DNA from 2 places in the Thioalkalivibrio sp. ALE25 genome. Region 2 is predicted to be linked to the other one. Evidence: predicted binding sites of a transcription regulator. Region 2 holds the regulator's gene; the other holds the start of a gene.

Region 1 (3,406 bases), on a different contig from region 2:
GATCTGCTTGTACAGCTGCTCGGCGAACTTCTCCGGATAGCCGCGTTGCCGCATGCCGTCCATCAGGCGCTCGCGGTAGCGTGCGAGCTGGCCGGTGCGCCGCCAGGCCCCGATCGCGCGGCGCAGCCCGTCCGCCTCGCCGGCGGAGAAGCCTGCAGCGACCATCGCCAGCTCGATCACCTGCTCCTGGAAGATCGGCACGCCCAGGGTGCGCCCGAGTACGCGCTGGATCTCGGCATTCGGATAGCGCACCCGCTCCGGGTGGGCACGGCGCTTCAGATACGGGTGCACCATCTCGCCCTGGATCGGACCGGGACGCACGATGGCGATCTCGATCACCAGGTCGTAGAAGTTCGCCGGTTTCAGGCGCGGCAGCATGCTCATCTGCGCGCGCGACTCGATCTGGAATACGCCCAGGGTGTCGGCCTTCTGCAGCATGCGGTAGACCGCCGGGTCCTCGGCGGGGATGTCGGCCAGGCCCCAGTCGCGTCCCCGGTGGCGCGCCATCAGCTCCAGCGCGCGGCGCACGCAGGAGAGCATGCCCAGCGCCAGCACGTCGATCTTCAACAGCCCCACCGCGTCGAGATCGTCCTTGTCCCACTGGATCACCGAGCGCTCCGGCATCGCCGCGTTCTCGATCGGCACCAGCTCGTCCAGCCGGCCCTCGGCGATCACGAAGCCGCCGGTGTGCTGTGACAGGTGGCGGGGAAAGCCCAGCAGTTCGGCGGTCAGGGTCTGCCACTGGCGGGCCAGGGCGCCGTCCGGGTCCAGCCCGACCTCGCGCAGGCGCTCGGCGGGGATGCCGTCGTCCCACCAGGCGAGGTTGGCGGTCAGCGCATCCAGCCGCGCGCGCGAGATGCCCAGCGCGCGGCCGACGTCGCGCAGGGCGCTGCGCCGGCGGTAGCGGATCACCGTGCAGGCCAGCGCCGCGCGCTCGCGGCCGTAGCGCTGGTAGATGTACTGGATCACTTCCTCGCGGCGCTCGTGCTCGAAGTCGACATCGATATCCGGCGGCTCGCCACGCTCGGCGGAGATGAAGCGCTCGAACAGCATGCTGGAGCGCGAGGGATCCACTGCCGTGATGCCGAGGGCATAACAAACGGCGGAGTTCGCCGCCGAGCCGCGCCCCTGGCACAGGATCCCGCGGCCGCGGGAAAAGCGCACGATGTCGTAGACCGTCAGGAAGTAGGGCTCGTAGCCAAGCTGCGCGATGATCTCGAGCTCGCGCTCGATCTGCTCCGTCACCTTCGGCGGTATGCCGTCGGGCCAGCGGCCACGCGCCCCCTTCAGAGTCTCCTCGCGCAGGTAGGCGGCCGGGCTCATGTCCCGGGGTAGCGGATCGGTCGGGTAGCGGTAGGTGACCGCGTCCAGCGAGAAGTCGCAGTCCCGCGCGATCCGCACACTGGCCGCGAGCCAGGTGGCGGGATACAGCGCCGCCAGGTCGTCGCACGGGCGCAGGCAGCGCTCGCCGTTGGGGAAGCGCGCCGGGGCCGCCTCGGCAACCGTGGTGCGCAGGCGCAGTGCGGTCAGCACGTCCTGCAGGGCACGCCGGCCGCGAGCGTGCATGTGTACATCGCCGCAGGCGACGATCGGGAGTCCCGTCGTGTCGGCGAGCTGCCGTGCGCGGGTCGCGAGCGGGGCGTCCTCCGGCGTGCGCAACTGGCTGACCGCCAGATGGGCCTGGTCCAGCGCAGCCCACCCGGCCAGCCAGCGGGCCGTTTTGGCGAGCGTCGGCTCCGGGATCTCGGGTTCGATACGCAGCAGGACGTGCCAGCCGGCCCGCGCCTCGGCGGGCAGGGCGTCGAGGTCCGCTTGCGTCAGGTGGTAGTGCCCCTTGTCCGCCGCGCCGCGCGCCCGGGTGATCAGACGGCACAGCGCGGCATAGCCCGCCGCATTGCGCACCAGCAGGGTCAGGGCGGGGCCGTGTGTCAGCCGGAAGGTCGCCCCGAGGATCAGGTGCAACCCGCAGTCCTTCGCCGCCGCGTGCGCGCGGACCACGCCGGCCAGTGAGGCGATATCCGTCAGCGCCAGCGCGCAGTAGCCCAGCGCCCGGGCGCGCTCCACCAGCTCCTCCGGGTGCGAGGCCCCGCGCAGGAACGAGAAGTTGCTGACGCTCGTCAACTCGGCATACGCCGGGCTTGCGGGCTGAGGGGGCGGGGTGTCTTCCATATACTGTATATAAAAACAGTACAGCGGCGCGCGCAAGAAACCGGGCCCGCGCGGAGGGTCCCGGAATGCACCTCACCGCCTGCAGTGGCGCTACACTGAGGGGACATTCCCGACGCGCTGGAGCGCCTTGTGAACCCGCCAAGCACCGATTCGCCCGTACTCGATATCGGCAGTGTTCCGCTTCCCGAGGGCGGGGCCATTGGGATGACCCGCTGCCCCGGAAAACGCCCGAATGAACGGGTCTGCGCGCCGCGGGATGTCCAGGCCGACCTTGCGGCTCTGAGGGATTGGGGCGCAGGCGTGGTCGTGACCCTGAATCAGGACGATGAACTGACGAGCCTTGGCCTGCCTGATCTCGGGAAGACGGTGCAGGCGATGGGCATGCACTGGCTGCACCTGCCGATCGGCGACATGGCCACCCCGGACCGTCCCTGGGAAGCGGGCTGGCGGGACGTCGGTCCTCGGGTCCACCAGTGGTTGCGATCCGGCGAACGCGTCGTTTTCCACTGTGGTGGCGGCCAGGGCCGCGCGGGGACCATCGCGGCCCTTACGCTCATTGAACGCGGATACATGCCGGACGAGGCCATTCAGACGGTGCGCAAGGCCCGCCCCGGTGCGATCGAGAGCCCCGACCAGGAGCGCTACCTGCTGAATCGACCGCTCCCCACTTGATCGGACTGCCTGGCGTTACAGGCCGTTCCGGGCGAGCAGTTCCGGGATCTGGCGCTTGAACCGGAAGAATCCGTGGGTGGCATGGGGCCAGGCGAGGTCGTCCCACATCCGGCGCAGCGGAATGACCTCGATTCCGTCTTCCCCCAGCTCGTGAGCAATGACATCCAGGGCGTCGGCCAGGGGCCCGACAGGCGCCTCCGGTGTGGCGATGGTGGTCACGCCGGCGGCGGCACACTGCGACCGGAGGGTCTCCGCATGGAGTTGCGGGAGAACGGTTGCGGGTTGCTGTAGGCTCTCGCCCGCGCGCCGCGCCGCATCCTCGGCTAGCGTGTCTACCCAGTGGCCAGTCGCGGCCCCAAATGGCCAGGGCATGTCAGGGTGGCCGCGCCGGGCGACGGCGATTGCCGCCACGTCGGTCTCCTTCGGCAATACTTCCTGACCGCTGAAGTCGTCGCCATGCAGCAGGAGGAGCACACGCCGGCCGCGCGGCAGGGTTCGCGGGCCCGGGAGGGCCCCAGCAGCAGGCGGACTCTCGTCGCGGATAGCGGGCGCTTCGGACGCCAGA
Region 2 (3,406 bases):
ACGTGCACCACCGCGCGCGGTGCGCCCTCCAGCGCCGCGAAGGTCTTCTGGATCAGATCCTCGCGCGCCTGCGTCAGCACCTGGATATACACGCCCTCGGGGATGCGGTCTTCGTCGATCAGGCGGCGGGTGAAGTCGTAGTCGATCTGCGAGGCAGAGGGGAACCCGATCTCAATCTCGGTCAGGCCGATATCCACCAGCACCTCGAAGAAGCGCATCTTCTGCTCGACGCTCATCGGGTGCACCAGCGCCTGGTTGCCGTCGCGCAGGTCCACCGCGCAGAAACGCGGCGCAACCGTGGTGCGCTTCGCCGGCCAGCGGCGATCCGCCTTGTCGATCGGCGGGAACGGGGCATATTTGGTGTGATCGAAGGCCATGGTGCGCATCTCCTGTAAGGGCGCGGCCCGGGCCGTACAATCGGCCGCCGCGCTGAGGATTTCTGTCTGTGCATTATCCTAACGCATTCATCCGGGCATAACCTTGCGTTTTTCCCTATCAAGGCCTTAGGAGGGATCTATCATTGCGCATTAATGCTCAATATGCGCAATAATCCACCTATGAAACCGCAACCGCACTCACTGGACCGCTATGACCGCCGCATCCTCGAAATCCTGCAGGAGGACGCGAGCCTGTCGAACCAGGCCCTGGCCGAACGCGTCGGACTCAGTCCCTCCCCCTGCCTGCGCCGCGTCCGCGCGCTGGAGCAGGCCGGTATCCTGCTGCGCCGCGTGGCGCTGCTGGACCGGCGCCGCCTGGGGCTGGAACTGACCGCCCTGATCCACATCGGCATGGACCGCCACACCCCGGAACGCTTCGCACATTTCGAGGAGACCGTGGCCGGCTACCCCGAGGTGCAGCACTGCTACCTGATCACCGGCCAGTCCGCCGACTACATGCTGCAGGTCGTGGTCCCCGACATGGACGCCTACCAGGACTTCCTGCTGCGGCGCATCACCCGCCTGGAGGGCGTGGACAGCGTGCACTCCAGCTTCGTCCTGCGCCGCGTCGTCGACCGCACCGCCCTGCCACTCGACTACACCCCCACCTGAAACGTCTTAAAACCCAGGGCAAATTCACCACGAAGCGCACGAAGGCACGAAGAAGTTCAAGGGCGATTCACAGGAAGGCTGGAAGGTTAGAAGGCTTTGATGGTGAAGCGTGATGGCAGGCAGACATATGGGGAGCGCTGACTGAATCGTACGCCCCTAAATTGGCCGCTTCCCAGCATTGCCCTGGTAGCGCCCGTCATGGCCCCTCTATCTTCCAGCCTTCTCTTCTTCCTGTAGACCGTTTTTGACCTGGATCTTGACCTTCTTCGTGCCTTCGTGGGCTTCGTGGTGAATCCGCCCTTGCCCTCCAGCAAGCCACACCGGTACTGTATATATAGACAGATACTGGAGGGCGCCTTGTGTCGCTTACTGAACGCCAGCAGGCCATCCTCGACTACATCATCGAGACCGTTGCCAACCAGGGCACGGCGCCGACCCGCAGCGAGATCGCCCGGGCCTTCGGCTTTCGCTCGCCCTACGCGGCCGAGTGCCACCTGAAGGCGCTGGCAAAAAAGGGCGCCATCGAACTGCTGGGTGGCACCTCCCGCGGCATCCGCCTGCCGGGCGCGGTGCGCAGTACACCGCGCGAGCTGCCCCTGGTCGGGCGCGTCGCCGCCGGACTGCCCATCCTTGCCACCGAACACATCGAGCGCCACTACCGGGTCGACGACGCCCTGTTCCGCGCCCACCCCGACTACCTCCTGCGCGTGCATGGCGAGAGCATGCGCGATGCCGGCATCCTCGACGGCGACCTGCTGGCCGTACGCCAGACCCCGGAGGCCCGGCCCGGTCAGATCGTGGTTGCCCGCATCGAGGACGAGGTCACCGTAAAGCGCTTCGCGCAGGACGGCCCGCGGGTGCGCCTGCTCCCGGAGAACCCCGACTTCGCCCCCATCGAGATCGACCTGGAGCGCCAGCAGCTGGCCATCGAGGGGATCGGTGTAGGCGTACTGCGCGATCTCGACCCGCAAGCCTAGGGAAACACTGATCCATGGGCGCGCTGAACACCCTGCTCGACCATCCGGCGCTCTGGCGCGGACGCAGCGCCACCCCGGCCCCGGATGCCCCGGTCTGGCCCAGCGGCCATGCGGAGCTCGACCGGGCCCTGGGCGGGGGCTGGCCACGCGGCCAGCTGGTCGAACTGCTGGGCGCCCCGTTCGGCTGCGGCGAGACCCGGCTGCTGGTCCCCATGCTGACCGCCTGCGGCCAGGACGACTACTGGATCGCGGTGATCGCGCCACCGGCCACCCCCTGGCTGCCCGGCTGGCAGACCCTGGGCATCCCGCCGGAGCGGGTACTGCTGATCCGCACCGAGCACGATCGCGACACCCTGTGGGCCGGCGAGCAGTGTCTGCGCGACCCGGCCTTCGGCGTGCTGCTCGCCTGGCTGCGCCGTCCCGTGGAGACGGCCCTGCTGCGCCGGCTACGCCTGGCCGCCAGCGAGAGCCGGGCCTGCGCCGTCCTGTACCGGCCGCCGGACGCCGCGGCCCAGCCCTCGCCGGCCCATCAGCGCCTGCGCTGGCAGGCCGCGGCCACCGGCCTGGAACTGCACTGCCTGAAGGGGGCCGGCCACTGGGCCCGCTCCGGCCAGCCTCTGTGGATTCCCGAAGCACCGGGGGCCTGAAATGGGCCAGCCCGCCAGCCCCGCGCGCGCAGCCACACCCCCGGAACCCGCCCGGCAGCAACTGAGCCTGCTGCCGGCGGCGCCCACCCCCGCGCCCACTCCCCGGCCACCGGAGGCACGCCCCGCCAGTGCCACCCGGGCGCGGCAGGAACACTGGATGGCCATCGAGCTGCCGCACCTCGCGCTGGAGTCCCTGGCCCGGGCGGAACCGGACCCGGAGCGATTGCAGCGCCCCCTGCTGGTGGTGGTGACGTCCGGCGCGGCACCCCGGGTGCACACCGCCAACCGCGCGGCGCGGCGCGCCGGTGCGCGACCCGGCATGGCGCTGGGGGATGCGCTGGCCGTGCTGGATACCCCGGAACTGGTCGAACATGACCCGAACGCCCTGCGGACCCAGCTGGAGATGCTGGCCGGCGTACTGCTGCGGTTCTCCGACCACGTGCACCCGGAACCGGAAGCCCACCGTATCCTGGTGGAGGTCGGACGCAGCCGCCGCCTGTTCGGTGGCCTGGAGGCGTTGCGCCAGCAGGCACGAGACACCCTGTTCGGCCTGGGTTTCCATCCCCGCATCGGGCTGGGGCGCAGCCCCGCCGCCGCGCGCCTGCTGGCGCACCTGCGCAACCCCGCGATCGCGGAGGACCCCGAGAGCCTGCGCCGACTGCTGACACCCGTGCCGCTGGAGGCCCTGCCGCTGGCCGACGCCACCCGCGAAGGCCTGCGCGCCTTGGGCCTG

What was found. Region 2 encodes LexA, which represses DNA repair genes until DNA is damaged. Its sites were predicted from a motif close to TACTGTNNATATNNACAGTA; they were not measured.
Region 1: a site for LexA is predicted at 2,171-2,190, ahead of C996_RS0110640 (error-prone DNA polymerase). Genes of this name have one in related genera too.

The regions. Positions count from the first base shown of each region.
Region 1 covers NZ_KB897934.1:171,701-175,106, forward strand. Annotated here, with positions in the region: gene C996_RS0110640 (error-prone DNA polymerase) at 1-2,169, opposite strand, end outside; gene C996_RS0110645 (cyclin-dependent kinase inhibitor 3 family protein) at 2,299-2,841, shown strand; gene C996_RS0110650 (FAD-binding domain-containing protein) at 2,857-3,406, opposite strand, start outside.
Region 2 covers NZ_KB897927.1:213,289-216,694, reverse strand. Annotated here, with positions in the region: gene C996_RS0103925 (2-isopropylmalate synthase) at 1-377, opposite strand, end outside; gene C996_RS0103920 (Lrp/AsnC family transcriptional regulator) at 558-1,049, shown strand; gene lexA (transcriptional repressor LexA) at 1,409-2,026, shown strand; gene imuA (translesion DNA synthesis-associated protein ImuA) at 2,041-2,673, shown strand; gene C996_RS0103905 (DNA polymerase Y family protein) at 2,831-3,406, shown strand, end outside.